Regions from separate parts of the Cytobacillus sp. QJM3NY_8 genome, predicted to be linked through region 1. Evidence: a T-box and tRNA genes for the amino acid it is inferred to sense, from the RefSeq annotation. Region 1 holds a T-box; the other holds one or more tRNA genes.

Region 1 (7,528 bases):
GAAGAAAAAAGAGCTCCGGTTGGGAACTCCTTTTTAAATAGAATTAATATAATCCTCAATCACTTTACGATCTGGAGGGCTTATATTTGAGGGAATATCATGAACATGATAAAAGCGTAAATCATTAACCTCTTCGTTATCGATTGTAAGTTCTCCATCATAGTCGGTGCAGATATAGGAGGCAATGACATTATATACTTCATCACCGTGAGGATATTTATAGTAAAATTCATCTCCTGAATAGATATTAAACAACCGCAGATCATTTGCTGTTAACCCAGTTTCTTCAAGCAGCTCTCTCTTAGCCACCTCTTCCAATGTCTCTCCGGGCTCCAGAGAACCTCCCGCCAATCCCCAGCAGTTATTATCCTTCCTTAATTGTAATAACAGCCTATTATTCTTATCTAAAACGATTACACTCGCTCCAGTAATAACAAGAGGACGGCTTCCAACTATTTTTCTTAACTCCATTACATACCCCATAGTAATCTCCTAAATATAAGATTTCCCTATATAATTCGATATTTGGAAGATAAATCCTTTTGAAAGATATTAATGGGATTTTATGTTAATATGTAGATATATGTTATTTAACTAACAGACAGTTATTAAGATTAATCGAAAGGAGGATTTTATGAACACTCAAAATAAACACACCACAAAAGCAATAGGAATTTCATTGTTAATAACTATATTTGCCTTTTTCAATGTGGATATTCCTAAACCTTATACAGTAATTTATTTACTCTTCGTATCTGTTGCTTCATTCATAAGCATTTATTTAATTTCAATGATTACTGCAAAAGCATACCAAAAGTTTGTTAAGCACATTGGCTGTAATTAAAATCCTTTTAACCTAATGCCATAATTGTGAAGGAATGAGAGCATATTGCTATTCCTCTGCATTTAATTTCCTTGCTTCCCCAGACCAAACAAGTGCTTTTTTCTCCATTTCCTTCACAAATGCCTTTTTTGCTTGGCTATACTCACTTGTGTCATCAAACCTTTTTGCTAATTCTTCCTTGAATTTAGTGTACCTTGCTGCTTCAGCAGGATGGGACCGCAGATAATCTCTAAATATTAGGTGCCGTTCTATTTGGGGGTTATCAAATTGATAGAAATGCAAATGATGAGATCGGTTTTCCCCGCCTTTTCGAAATAATCGTCTTCCTGTAATTCCCCATTCACCAGCAGCCTCATATCCTAGGTTTTTCATTTCTTCATTAAAACTGTCTATCTTTTCGATGTCCTTCACAATAAATATCATATCGATTACAGGCTTTGCCTTCATCCCCTGGACCGCAGTACTGCCAAAATGTTCACATTTTATGATGTCATCTTTAAAGATGGTTTTGAGAAACTGTGCCTCTACTTCATACATTAAAGCCCAATTATCGCTAAATTCCGTAAGCCGAATCTTCATTTGGAGACCTCCATTATAAAACTTACATTGGGTAATTCATCCACAATTAGTTGTTGCTCCAAACCCTTTCAACCACACCCATTCCTGCCCATTAAATTCCATTCTGCATCTACTCTAATTAATTGATTAACTTCAAACCTGCTTTCATATGTAAATCAGCCTCTGTATTTGTTGCTTCCTGGCAGTTTTTTTAATACATTCCAGGCTTTAATGGCCTCTTCTCGATTACTGCCTTTGTTTTTTGGGTCTGCAAAATAATCTCTGGTGAACTGATTATATTCGAATTGAGACCCTATTTGTTTTTTATAAGACGGATTCTTTTTTCTTTCTTCCTCTTCATACCAAGCATGAACCACATCACGATATGTTTTGCCTGCATTTTCTTTAAAATAATTTTGAATATAAGTCGAAAAATGAAATTTAGGGATAATTGATTTGAAGAAGGCTCTTACGGTCTGGCTGCAGCGGTGATTTTCTGTGATGACAGTATCTAAATTTAATTCTGACAAAACATCTTTAGAAGGGGACTTTTTTTTCTTTGCTGGCTTGTTTATTTCTCCTGTCTGAAGAAATGCTGCTATTCTATCCGTAATCTCCATTTTAGAGTCAGCAGCACTCATTCCATTCTCTCTGCAAAAAACTTGCAGTTCTTCTTTTAACCAATAATAGCTGAGGAAATCTTTTACTTCCAAATCCTTTCTTAGTTCCGGCCTCAAGTATTCTACCTCCATTTTAAGATAATAATATTATAAAACACATGTTCGTAAATGTAAATTTTACCAATATATTTTGGCGATTCCAATCTTTTTAGATATTCCTATTCTTGCCGCCCAAATGATTTGTGATATAACAAGATTAGAAGACTTTTAGAATGAAGGATGTGTTACAGGTTGAATGAACGTCATCATCTAATACTTTGGTTTATGATCATCCTGGTGCCGATTATTGTCTTTATGAATACGAACAATTGGGAAAATGCATTTCTGACTTTTTTGGGAGAGGTGATTTTCTATCTCGTTTACGGATTGTTTTGGTTTCGCCGTGATCAGAAAAGTCAGGCGGATTCCGAAATCTGGCTGATCAGCAAACTTTCAGATGAGCAATTAGAGGATTTCTCCATCTCTCTATTATCCAAACTTGGTTATATAGTTACAAAACCGATTGATGAGAATCCGGATATAAGTTTTTTACTTGCCTCTCCATCGGGGTATCAAGTGATTGTTAAAGTCAAAAGCCATAAAAGAGAAGTCGGAATACGCCTAGTCCAAAAAACTTTAAGGCAAATGGATATTTTTGATGCTGCTGAATGCTGGGTCATCACAAATGAGCGTTTCACCCGTCAAGCAATTGAATTTGCCGAAGCAAACAATATGCGTTTATATGACAGGCAACAGTTTATAAAATGGATTCTAAAAGCGAAAAAAGGGGAAAAAATACGGGGGCAGCATTCTTGATGTTCAGGAAATTCCTGTATACCTCTACTTTCATGAATGCCTATCTTTCACAAATTAAATATCCCAATTTCACAGTAAGAAATTGGGAATCTATTGTTAATAAGGAATATCTCTATACTATAATTTCAATTCACCTATATGAATCATGTATCGGATGAAACAAGTCTTCCGCTGCATTTCTGACAACTGAAAAATGTTCCACATTGTAATGGCCGTGAAGAGTATCATTATGATGCTTGATAATTTGTTCTGCACTTAAAGCATCGCTGTCCGTTGTTGAATGTCCATCACCTACTAATGTGACATCCAATCCACTAATAGTTGCGGTTCTAACTGCACTGTCTATACAGTGCTGGGTTTTACACCCCATTATAACAACATGCTTGACCTTTTGAGATTTAAGGTGATCCAGCAGTCCTGTTCCATGGAAGGAATTCGTCGCAGCTTTATCAAAGAACTTCGTTTCCGCAGGCACATTAATTTCTTCGTGAACCTGAAATCCTTTGCCTTTCCCTTCAGCAACATCTAAATCCCTAACAAAGACAACTGGAATACTGGATTGCTTTGCCTTTTCGATCACTAAATTGATATTCCCAATAAGCCGCTCTTTATTAAAAACTTTACTTTCTTTTATATTCCCATCAATTAACTCCTGTTGGGCATCAATAATTAATAATGTTTGATTCAAATGATTTTCCCCTTTCAATACCTATAAAGTTATTTGAGATCTGTTCCCCATAGTATTTTCATGCCAATATATTGATTGTCATAATAACATTGTCCGAAAATGTTATCTAAATTTTTAGACATTTTTGATTTTAACATATTAATCAGTACAATAAAATATGTTTAAGTTCCTTATTCGAATGCTTTACTGTGAAACCTGGACGTTCATTCAATCATCTTTAAGAAAAAAGTCCGCCTGAGTGAGGCGGACCTAAATAATTGACCCTGAAAGATCACGTAATATTTCACACTCACAGCTTAATAAGCTCGCGCAAACCAAACCGTATGCTTCGCTTCTTTACCACAATGGATGCATGTGTCCTTAGTTGCCGGCGGATTGAACGGAATGTTCCTTGTTGTGAATTTTGTTTTTTCTTTGACACTTTCTTCACAGGCGTCTTCACCGCACCAGCCAGCCAATATCCAGCCAGGAATGGTTTCATTTAATTCGGATTCTGCTATGTGCTGTTCTAACTGGTCCATTGTATCAATATGTGTGTGTGAATTCTCCGAGCGGAACGCTTTTGCATTTTCGAATAGACGATTCTGCATGGTTTCAAGCTCTTTTTTAATGCTGTCAATAATGGCTTCAAGCGGTACCGCAACTTTGTCTCCAAGATCACGGGCCTTCATTAAGCATTGATTTTGGTCTAAATCACGTGGACCGAGTTCTATGCGGACAGGTACACCTTTCAGTTCCCACTCATTAAATTTATATCCTGGTGATTGATCAGAATCATCTAAGCGGACGCGGATTCCTTCTGCCTTTAATGCTGCAAAGATTTCATCTAACTTCTCCATAATGGCCGGGTTCTTTTTCCATGGCCCGACTGGAATCAGCACAACTTGAGTCGGTGCTATTTTTGGAGGCAGCACAAGGCCTTGCTCATCTCCATGAACCATGATAACGGAGCCAATTAACCGTGTAGACGTACCCCAGGATGTTGTATGGACAAAGGTGTGTTTATTTTCTTTATTCAAATATTTGATATCGAAAGCTTCGGCAAATTTTGTACCTAAGTAATGGGAGGTACCTGCCTGCACAGCTTTTCCATCTTTCATCATCGCTTCAATGGAAAAAGTATCAACCGCACCGGCAAAGCGTTCTGATGGTGTTTTTTGGCCATCATAAACCGGAATCGCAAGTAATCCTTCTACAACCTCTTTATAAATGGAAAGCATTTGCATTGTTTCCTTACGCGCATCTTCTTCATCCACATGAGCCGTATGGCCTTCCTGCCATAAAAATTCAGAAGTGCGGATAAATGGAAGAGTCTTCTTCTCCCACCGGAATACATTTGCCCATTGATTTATTAATACAGGCAGATCCCGATAACTCTTAATCCAATCTGAATACAAATGTCCAATCATTGTTTCAGAAGTTGGGCGCAGTGCCAGACGTTCCTCCAGTTTCTCACCTGCCGCTTCTGTTATCCATGGAAGCTCTGGCGAGAATCCTTCAATATGATCCTTTTCCTTCTGAAAGAAGGATTCTGGAATTAACATGGGGAAATATGCATTGCGATGACCGGTTTCTTTAAAACGCCTATCCATCTCTTCCTGAATATGTTCCCATATTTCATAGCCATCCGGCTTAAAGGCAATACAGCCGCGAACTGGGGTGTAATCAAATAAATCGGCTTTTTGAATCGTATCAAGATACCATTTTGAAAAGTTGTTTGGCTTTTGTTGAGACATCTTCTTTTTTCCTCCTTGGAAAATGAAATTTGTTTAAAAAATAAAAAAGCATAAAGAGTCCTTCAAAAGGACGTCTTTACGCTAATAGACGTGGTACCACCTTAGTTCGACTTTAATTTAAAATCTAAAGTCCTCTAAACGTTTGTAACGAAACGACCCGGTTAGCTTTACTAACAATCTCCGTGGCAGGGTTCAATAAGGAGGGGTGATATAGCTTTCAGCCCAGGCTATATTTTCTGTTTCACAATCCTTATTTACTTGATCACATCATTGATTCCATATATATAAGTTAATATATCAACTTGTCACAGGCAATTCAATATTTACAGGAGTTTATTTTCCATTTTAAACATCCTGCCCCAAAAGACTTTAAAAAAGACCCTCAGCTGATCAATTTTAAATGTTATGATAAACAAGTATGTTAACTATACATTTTTTTAGTTAACATTCAAACGTAAACGAACCATTTCAATTGGGGGGATTTTATGTATAAGCTGCGAGGCCATCATCTTTTTTGCCTTCTGGGATATCGGGGAATGGGCTATTCTCAGGAATACGTGGAAAATATGACACGTTTGCACCAAGCCTTGAGAGACAACCCCAGGACATGGATACAGCTTGTAAAAGGGCCAGATCAACTGTGTGAAAAGTATCCCAACTCAGGTGAATACCACTGTGAACACAACGATATTTATGAAAGAGATGCCGTTATTTTAGAAAAACTTGGACTTAAGATCGGGCAAATCCTGTATTGGAAGGACATTGAGTCGAACATCCAAAAATATGCCCTTCCCTCAGATATTCAAACTGTTTGCGAAACGTGTTCCTGGCGTTCATACGGCGTTTGTGAAGAAGGTATTCAAGATATTCTTGAAGGGAAGGGCTTAAGGGAAGTAAAGTGACCCTCCCCTGTTAAATACCCATTCTTAAACTTGCTTGAGAACTGTTTTAGATCTGCAACAACCATTATTATCCTGTTTATACAGGAATTAGTCGAGTCCTTTCAGAATATATGTGAAAAAAGGGTAATGGAGGAATTATCATGGCATTTGTGGCTATTTTGACGGTTGGACGGCTGAAGCACTCAGAAGAACATCCTGCCTCCCGGGAATTTTTTGAAGCGGGAATTGAAGTCATGCGAGAGGCTGCTAAAACAGGGCACCTCATAAAAGAATTCTCACCAACTAGAGCTAAGTTTCCTGAAGAAACGATTAAAGGAGAGGGTACCCCCATTCTCACCCTAACAGTATGGACAAACCTTCAATCTTTATATCAGTTTACCTATTCTGGCCTGCATAGGCAGGCATTGCAGGACAGGAATAAGTGGTTTGGGCCTCTTCCAGAGAGACAGCCAAATTATGTGGTGTGGTGGACGGATATGTTATCGGATGTATCCTGGAAGGAAGCTTTCAAAAGATATGATTATTATATCCAGCATGGACCTGATTCTTTTGCGTTTGACTTTAGACGTGCATTTGATCAATTTGGGAAACCGATCCTGCTTAAATAGCTGGGGTTAATTCTCCTGCACAGCATTTTTCCTATCAGCACTTTACTGCGGCCTCACCTTATACATTAAATGAATTTCATTAGCCATATAATCGGAACTAAAATGAAGTCCCTTCTTTAGCCACCACATGATGATGCCTACCAATGAGGCTGTTTTAATATCTATAGAAACATATTCGTCGGGCAATTCCTTCTGTGTATTCTTTCTTCTTATTTCTACTAACTGTTTTAATAATACGAATAGTTTTTCCTCGAATTGATTCAGCTTGAATAAGAACAGCAAATACTTTCTGTGGATATATAAATAATCAAGCAATTGGGTCAGCTGCTGCTTTTCTGATAGATCTTCCGATTGTATCAATGCTGCAATTTCATCAGATAGCCCGCTTAAAATTTCTCCGGTAATTTGCGTTAGAAAATCTTGAATATCCTGATAGTGCAAGTAAAATGTTGTCCGGTTTAATCCTGCTTCGGCCGCAACTTTCTGAACGGTCAGTTTTGAAATATCGGATTCCTCTGATAGCAGGGAAAAAGCTGCTGTTTTGAACATTTCCTTTGAACGGATTGTACGGGGATCTTCCTTTTTCGGCGCAGACATTCTAACCCTCCTTTATAGATTTTCATGGACTTTCTCAACAGCCCCTATTCACGCTGTCGATTAGTGAACACACACAAGAAAACTGTTCATGGTCAAGAATAGATGGTTTTGTTACTATGA
Region 2 (7,528 bases), 380 kb from region 1:
ATGTATGCTATAATAGGTTGTCATGTTTATGATAAGAGAGGAAAAACATTGTTATGAATGACCAGGAGCTTCAGACACTTGTTGAAAAGATATCCTTAGAAAGTTTCGGCAAGCCCTTTCGCCATCAGGCTTATTTTAATTCACGCCTCAGGTCGACTGGCGGAAGATATATGCTGAGTTCACATCATGTTGAAATAAACAAAAAGTATTATGAGCAGCTTGGGGTCGGAGAATTAGAAGGTATTATTAAGCACGAGCTTTGTCATTATCATTTGCATTTAGAAGGAAAAGGATATAAACATCGTGATCAGGATTTCAGAATGCTAATGAAAAAAGTGGGAGCACCTCGATTTTGTTCGGCCTTGCCTGATTATCCAAAAACAAATAGATCTGCTAAGATTCTTGTTTATATGTGTAAGGAATGCGGTCAAACTTATCAAAGAAAAAGAATGGTTGATACGAGGAAATATGTTTGCGGTAAATGCAAGGGGAAATTAGTTTTAAAAAAGAATTGACATTAGATTAAGTACACTTTATATTTAATAATTGTCGCAGGACAAAATAGGATAAACGGCTAATAAATTCTTCTAAAAACAAGCTTGACTTTTATAGCCTCCGTCCTTATAATATGAAGAGTCGATAAGATGTTAACTGTTTTATCGATAAAGTTCATTATTATTCCGCAGTAGCTCAGTGGTAGAGCATTCGGCTGTTAACCGAACGGTCGCAGGTTCGAATCCTGCCTGCGGAGCCATATTTGGGGAAGTACTCAAGTGGCTGAAGAGGCGCCCCTGCTAAGGGTGTAGGTCGCGTAAGCGGCGCGAGGGTTCAAATCCCTCCTTCTCCGCCAGAAAATTCTCACAATGGCCCGTTGGTCAAGCGGTTAAGACACCGCCCTTTCACGGCGGTAACACGGGTTCGAATCCCGTACGGGTCACTTTTTTTGTTTCCGACGGTTTTATGTGGATGGTCCCGTGGTGTAGCGGTTAACATGCCTGCCTGTCACGCAGGAGATCGCGGGTTCGATTCCCGTCGGGACCGCCATTTGTTATTGGGCTATAGCCAAGCGGTAAGGCACCGGACTTTGACTCCGTCACTCGCAGGTTCGAATCCTGCTAGCCCAGCCATTTTTGATGAGCCATTAGCTCAGTCGGTAGAGCATCTGACTTTTAATCAGAGGGTCGAAGGTTCGAGTCCTTCATGGCTCACCATTTTAATTTCATATTGCGGGTGTGGCGGAATTGGCAGACGCACCAGACTTAGGATCTGGCGCCGCAAGGCGTGGGGGTTCGACTCCCTTCACCCGCACCATTAATTACCATTGAGATAAGTGCTACGTTTTGGTATGATGTTACTTGTCGCTTCATTAAGCGGTCGTGGCGGAATGGCAGACGCGCTAGGTTGAGGGCCTAGTGGGGGCAACCCCGTGGAGGTTCAAGTCCTCTCGGCCGCACCAAAAAAAGTTGTTGACTTTTGAAATCTAGGTTGATATAATATAAGAGTTGCTTTAAAAGATGCGCCCGTAGCTCAATTGGATAGAGCGTTTGACTACGGATCAAAAGGTTAGGGGTTCGACTCCTCTCGGGCGCGCCATATTACGGGGAGTAGCTCAGCTTGGTAGAGCACTTGGTTTGGGACCAAGGGGTCGCAGGTTCGAATCCTGTCTTCCCGACCATTCGGGAAACAATAATTTTATATGCGGGTGTAGTTTAGTGGTAAAACCTCAGCCTTCCAAGCTGATGATGAGGGTTCGATTCCCTTCACCCGCTCCAAACTTTCTGATTGATCTTTGAAAACTGAACGAACAAAAACGTCAACGTTAATTCTTTAGTCTTTTTTGAAAAGACAACTTATGAGCTTAATCAACTCTTATATGGAGAGTTTGATCCTGGCTCAGGACGAACGCTGGCGGCGTGCCTAATACATGCAAGTCGAGCGGACAGATGGGAGCTTGCTCCCTGAAGTCAGCGGCGGACGGGTGAGTAACACGTGGGCAACCTGCCTGTAAGACTGGGATAACTCCGGGAAACCGGGGCTAATACCGGATAATTCTTTCCCTCACATGAAGGAAAGCTGAAAGATGGTTTCGGCTATCACTTACAGATGGGCCCGCGGCGCATTAGCTAGTTGGTGAGGTAACGGCTCACCAAGGCAACGATGCGTAGCCGACCTGAGAGGGTGATCGGCCACACTGGGACTGAGACACGGCCCAGACTCCTACGGGAGGCAGCAGTAGGGAATCTTCCGCAATGGACGAAAGTCTGACGGAGCAACGCCGCGTGAGTGATGAAGGTTTTCGGATCGTAAAACTCTGTTGTTAGGGAAGAATAAGTACCGGAGTAACTGCCGGTACCTTGACGGTACCTAACCAGAAAGCCACGGCTAACTACGTGCCAGCAGCCGCGGTAATACGTAGGTGGCAAGCGTTGTCCGGAATTATTGGGCGTAAAGCGCGCGCAGGCGGTTCCTTAAGTCTGATGTGAAAGCCCCCGGCTCAACCGGGGAGGGTCATTGGAAACTGGGGAACTTGAGTGCAGAAGAGAAGAGTGGAATTCCACGTGTAGCGGTGAAATGCGTAGAGATGTGGAGGAACACCAGTGGCGAAGGCGACTCTTTGGTCTGTAACTGACGCTGAGGCGCGAAAGCGTGGGGAGCAAACAGGATTAGATACCCTGGTAGTCCACGCCGTAAACGATGAGTGCTAAGTGTTAGAGGGTTTCCGCCCTTTAGTGCTGCAGCAAACGCATTAAGCACTCCGCCTGGGGAGTACGGCCGCAAGGCTGAAACTCAAAGGAATTGACGGGGGCCCGCACAAGCGGTGGAGCATGTGGTTTAATTCGAAGCAACGCGAAGAACCTTACCAGGTCTTGACATCTCCTGACAACCCTAGAGATAGGGCGTTCCCCTTCGGGGGACAGGATGACAGGTGGTGCATGGTTGTCGTCAGCTCGTGTCGTGAGATGTTGGGTTAAGTCCCGCAACGAGCGCAACCCTTGATCTTAGTTGCCAGCATTCAGTTGGGCACTCTAAGGTGACTGCCGGTGACAAACCGGAGGAAGGTGGGGATGACGTCAAATCATCATGCCCCTTATGACCTGGGCTACACACGTGCTACAATGGATGGTACAAAGGGCTGCGAGACCGCGAGGTTAAGCGAATCCCATAAAACCATTCTCAGTTCGGATTGCAGGCTGCAACTCGCCTGCATGAAGCCGGAATCGCTAGTAATCGCGGATCAGCATGCCGCGGTGAATACGTTCCCGGGCCTTGTACACACCGCCCGTCACACCACGAGAGTTTGTAACACCCGAAGTCGGTGGGGTAACCTTTTGGAGCCAGCCGCCTAAGGTGGGACAGATGATTGGGGTGAAGTCGTAACAAGGTAGCCGTATCGGAAGGTGCGGCTGGATCACCTCCTTTCTAAGGATATTTACATGAAACGTGACGCGTTTTGTTCGTTCAGTTTTGAGAGTTCAATCTCTCAATGAAAGATTCGTTCTTTGAAAACTAGATAATGATAATGAAGAAGCAATAACCGAGTAATCGCCATCTTAGTTTTTTTCTCTTATTTTGAAAATAAGTAAGAGCACAAACCATGAGGACGATGAGCGGCAAGGAGATCAAGGAAGCGACCGAGTGAGCACCGGAGCGTACTTCAGTAACGTGAGGAGCGGAGCGAGAGAGCTGACGCAGAGATCCGCAGTCGATCAGCGGCCGAAGTAGGTTAAGTTAGAAAGGGCGCACGGTGAATGCCTTGGCACTAGGAGCCGATGAAGGACGGTACTAACACCGATATGCTTCGGGGAGCTGTAAGTAAGCTTTGATCCGGAGATTTCCGAATGGGGAAACCCCCTATCCGTAATGGGATAGGATCTTTACCTGAATACATAGGGTATAGAAGGCAGACCCGGGGAACTGAAACATCTAAGTACCCGGAGGAAGAGAAAGCAAACGCGATTCCCTGAGTAGCGGCGAGCGAAACGGGATTAGCCCAAACCAAGAGGCTTGCCTCTTGGGGTTGTAGGACACTCTACACGGAGTTACAAAGGAACGAGGTAAATGAACAGGTCTGGAAAGGCCGGCCAGAGAAGGTAAAAGCCCTGTAGTTGAAACTTCGTTCCCTCCAGAGTGGATCCTGAGTACGGCGGGACACGAGAAATCCCGTCGGAAGCAGGGAGGACCATCTCCCAAGGCTAAATACTACCTAGTGACCGATAGTGAACCAGTACCGTGAGGGAAAGGTGAAAAGCACCCCGGAAGGGGAGTGAAAGAGATCCTGAAACCGTGTGCCTACAAGTAGTTAGAGCCCGTTAATGGGTGATAGCGTGCCTTTTGTAGAATGAACCGGCGAGTTACGATTACATGCGAGGTTAAGTTGATGAGACGGAGCCGCAGCGAAAGCGAGTCTGAATAGGGCGAATGAGTATGTGGTCGTAGACCCGAAACCAGGTGATCTACCCATGTCCAGGGTGAAGTCCAGGTAACACTGGATGGAGGCCCGAACCCACGCACGTTGAAAAGTGCGGGGATGAGGTGTGGGTAGCGGAGAAATTCCAATCGAACTTGGAGATAGCTGGTTCTCTCCGAAATAGCTTTAGGGCTAGCCTCATGTAGTAAGAGTCTTGGAGGTAGAGCACTGTTTGGACTAGGGGCCCCCATCGGGTTACCGAATTCAGACAAACTCCGAATGCCAAAGACTTATCCATGGGAGTCAGACTGCGAGTGATAAGATCCGTAGTCAAGAGGGAAACAGCCCAGACCACCAGCTAAGGTCCCAAAGTATACGTTAAGTGGAAAAGGATGTGGAGTTGCTTAGACAACCAGGATGTTGGCTTAGAAGCAGCCACCATTTAAAGAGTGCGTAATAGCTCACTGGTCGAGTGACTCCGCGCCGAAAATGTACCGGGGCTAAACGTATCACCGAAGCTGTGGATTGACATCTTACGATGTCAGTGGTAGGAGAGCGTTCTAAGGGCGTTGAAGCCAGACCGCAAGGACTGGTGGAGCGCTTAGAAGTGAGAATGCCGGTATGAGTAGCGAAAGATGGGTGAGAATCCCATCCACCGAATGCCTAAGGTTTCCTGAGGAAGGCTCGTCCGCTCAGGGTTAGTCGGGACCTAAGCCGAGGCTGAAAAGCGTAGGCGATGGACAACAGGTTGATATTCCTGTACCACCTCTTTACCGTTTGAGCAATGGGGGGACGCAGGAGGATAGGGTAAGCGCGCTGCTGGATTAGCGCGTCCAAGCAGTTAGGCCGGTAACGAGGCAAATCCCGTTACCACACAGGCTGAGCTGTGACGGCGAGGGAAATTTAGTACCGAAGTTCCTGATTCCACACTGCCAAGAAAAGCCTCTAGCGAGGGAAAAGGTGCCCGTACCGCAAACCGACACAGGTAGGCGAGGAGAGAATCCTAAGGTGAGCGAGAGAACTCTCGTTAAGGAACTCGGCAAAATGACCCCGTAACTTCGGGAGAAGGGGTGCTCATTAGGGTGAATAGCCCTGATGAGCCGCAGTGAATAGGCCCAGGCGACTGTTTAGCAAAAACACAGGTCTCTGCGAAGCCGCAAGGCGAAGTATAGGGGCTGACGCCTGCCCGGTGCTGGAAGGTTAAGAGGAGAGGTTAGCGCAAGCGAAGCTTTGAATCGAAGCCCCAGTAAACGGCGGCCGTAACTATAACGGTCCTAAGGTAGCGAAATTCCTTGTCGGGTAAGTTCCGACCCGCACGAAAGGCGTAACGATCTGGGCACTGTCTCAACGAGAGACTCGGTGAAATTATAGTACCTGTGAAGATGCAGGTTACCCGCGACAGGACGGAAAGACCCCGTGGAGCTTTACTGTAGCCTGATATTGAATTTTGGTACAGCTTGTACAGGATAGGTAGGAGCCTGAGAAGCCGGAGCGCCAGCTTCGGTGGAGGCGTCGGTGGGATACTACCCTGGCTGTATTGAAATTCTAACCCGCGCCCCTTATCGGGGCGGGAGACAGTGTCAGGTGGGCAGTTTGACTGGGGCGGTCGCCTCCTAAAAAGTAACGGAGGCGCCCAAAGGTTCCCTCAGAATGGTTGGAAATCATTCGCAGAGTGTAAAGGCACAAGGGAGCTTGACTGCGAGACCTACAAGTCGAGCAGGGACGAAAGTCGGGCTTAGTGATCCGGTGGTTCCGCATGGAAGGGCCATCGCTCAACGGATAAAAGCTACCCCGGGGATAACAGGCTTATCTCCCCCAAGAGTCCACATCGACGGGGAGGTTTGGCACCTCGATGTCGGCTCATCGCATCCTGGGGCTGTAGTCGGTCCCAAGGGTTGGGCTGTTCGCCCATTAAAGCGGTACGCGAGCTGGGTTCAGAACGTCGTGAGACAGTTCGGTCCCTATCCGTCGTGGGCGCAGGAAATTTGAGAGGAGCTGTCCTTAGTACGAGAGGACCGGGATGGACGCACCGCTGGTGTACCAGTTGTCTTGCCAAAGGCATCGCTGGGTAGCTATGTGCGGAAGGGATAAGTGCTGAAAGCATCTAAGCATGAAGCCCCCCTCGAGATGAGATTTCCCATAGCGTCAAGCTAGTAAGATCCCTGAAAGATGATCAGGTTGATAGGTCAGAGGTGGAAGCGTGGCGACATGTGGAGCTGACTGATACTAATCGATCGAGGACTTAACCAAAACGAAAAGCGGAGGCGACTGTTCAACTTTGAGAGACGTTGGAGAGCCGGTCATTCAAATCCTGGTTTTGGGATTTGGAGGGACGGATCGAAACGGCCGAGAGGTTAGGAGCCGAAGCTAGACAAGTCATTGGTGAATACTCGGCAAATGCTTCTTCATGCATTATCTAGTTTTGAGGGAACGAAGTTTCTTCAATTACATAGTCCGGTGGCGATAGCGAGAAGGTCACACCCGTTCCCATACCGAACACGGAAGTTAAGCTTCTCAGCGCCGATGGTAGTTAGGGGCTGTCCCCTTGTGAGAGTAGGACGCTGCCGGGCGAAGACAGAGAGTCTATCTCTTTGTCTTTTTTAATCCTTACATACTGGAATAATTTTCATTACTATCCCAGTAGGATTTTAATATTAGATATATATAGCAAATAATTTCTTCAATAAAGCTTAAAAAAAGTGTTGACGAATTATTTGTAAGATGTTATTCTGATATAGTTGCTTGATTGATCTTTGAAAACTGAACGAACAAAAACGTCAACGTTAATTCTTTAGTCTTTTTTGAAAAGACAACTTATGAGCTTAATCAACTCTTATATGGAGAGTTTGATCCTGGCTCAGGACGAACGCTGGCGGCGTGCCTAATACATGCAAGTCGAGCGGACAGATGGGAGCTTGCTCCCTGAAGTCAGCGGCGGACGGGTGAGTAACACGTGGGCAACCTGCCTGTAAGACTGGGATAACTCCGGGAAACCGGGGCTAATACCGGATGATTCTTTCCCTCACATGAGGGAAAGCTGAAAGATGGTTTCGGCTATCACTTACAGATGGGCCCGCGGCGCATTAGCTAGTTGGTGAGGTAACGGCTCACCAAGGCAAC

Evidence for each region. The T-box of region 1 lies ahead of proS (proline--tRNA ligase). A T-box ahead of a tRNA ligase gene usually reads a tRNA of that ligase, here a tRNA-Pro.
Region 2: it encodes a tRNA-Pro, which carries the amino acid that the T-box ahead of proS (proline--tRNA ligase) is inferred to sense. The anticodon was not compared.

What each region holds. Positions count from the first base shown of each region.
Region 1 is NZ_CM149681.1:642,691-650,218, reverse strand. Features, by position in the region: gene AC0VZ9_RS03500 (NUDIX hydrolase) at 34-483, opposite strand; gene AC0VZ9_RS03495 (hypothetical protein) at 635-844, shown strand; gene AC0VZ9_RS03490 (GrpB family protein) at 893-1,423, opposite strand; gene AC0VZ9_RS03485 (DUF6434 domain-containing protein) at 1,579-2,139, opposite strand; gene AC0VZ9_RS03480 (restriction endonuclease) at 2,314-2,877, shown strand; gene AC0VZ9_RS03475 (cysteine hydrolase family protein) at 3,008-3,565, opposite strand; gene proS (proline--tRNA ligase) at 3,862-5,301, opposite strand; T-box leader at 5,365-5,581, opposite strand; gene AC0VZ9_RS03465 (DUF1284 domain-containing protein) at 5,787-6,203, shown strand; gene AC0VZ9_RS03460 (DUF3291 domain-containing protein) at 6,344-6,811, shown strand; gene AC0VZ9_RS03455 (TetR/AcrR family transcriptional regulator) at 6,854-7,408, opposite strand.
Region 2 is NZ_CM149681.1:262,665-270,192, forward strand. Features, by position in the region: gene AC0VZ9_RS01440 (SprT family protein) at 54-515, shown strand; tRNA gene AC0VZ9_RS01445 (tRNA-Asn) at 680-754, shown strand; tRNA gene AC0VZ9_RS01450 (tRNA-Ser) at 760-850, shown strand; tRNA gene AC0VZ9_RS01455 (tRNA-Glu) at 866-937, shown strand; tRNA gene AC0VZ9_RS01460 (tRNA-Asp) at 969-1,044, shown strand; tRNA gene AC0VZ9_RS01465 (tRNA-Gln) at 1,053-1,127, shown strand; tRNA gene AC0VZ9_RS01470 (tRNA-Lys) at 1,136-1,211, shown strand; tRNA gene AC0VZ9_RS01475 (tRNA-Leu) at 1,227-1,311, shown strand; tRNA gene AC0VZ9_RS01480 (tRNA-Leu) at 1,371-1,456, shown strand; tRNA gene AC0VZ9_RS01485 (tRNA-Arg) at 1,517-1,593, shown strand; tRNA gene AC0VZ9_RS01490 (tRNA-Pro) at 1,599-1,675, shown strand; tRNA gene AC0VZ9_RS01495 (tRNA-Gly) at 1,699-1,772, shown strand; rRNA gene AC0VZ9_RS01500 (16S ribosomal RNA) at 1,871-3,420, shown strand; rRNA gene AC0VZ9_RS01505 (23S ribosomal RNA) at 3,723-6,658, shown strand; rRNA gene rrf (5S ribosomal RNA) at 6,862-6,978, shown strand; rRNA gene AC0VZ9_RS01515 (16S ribosomal RNA) at 7,243-7,528, shown strand, end outside.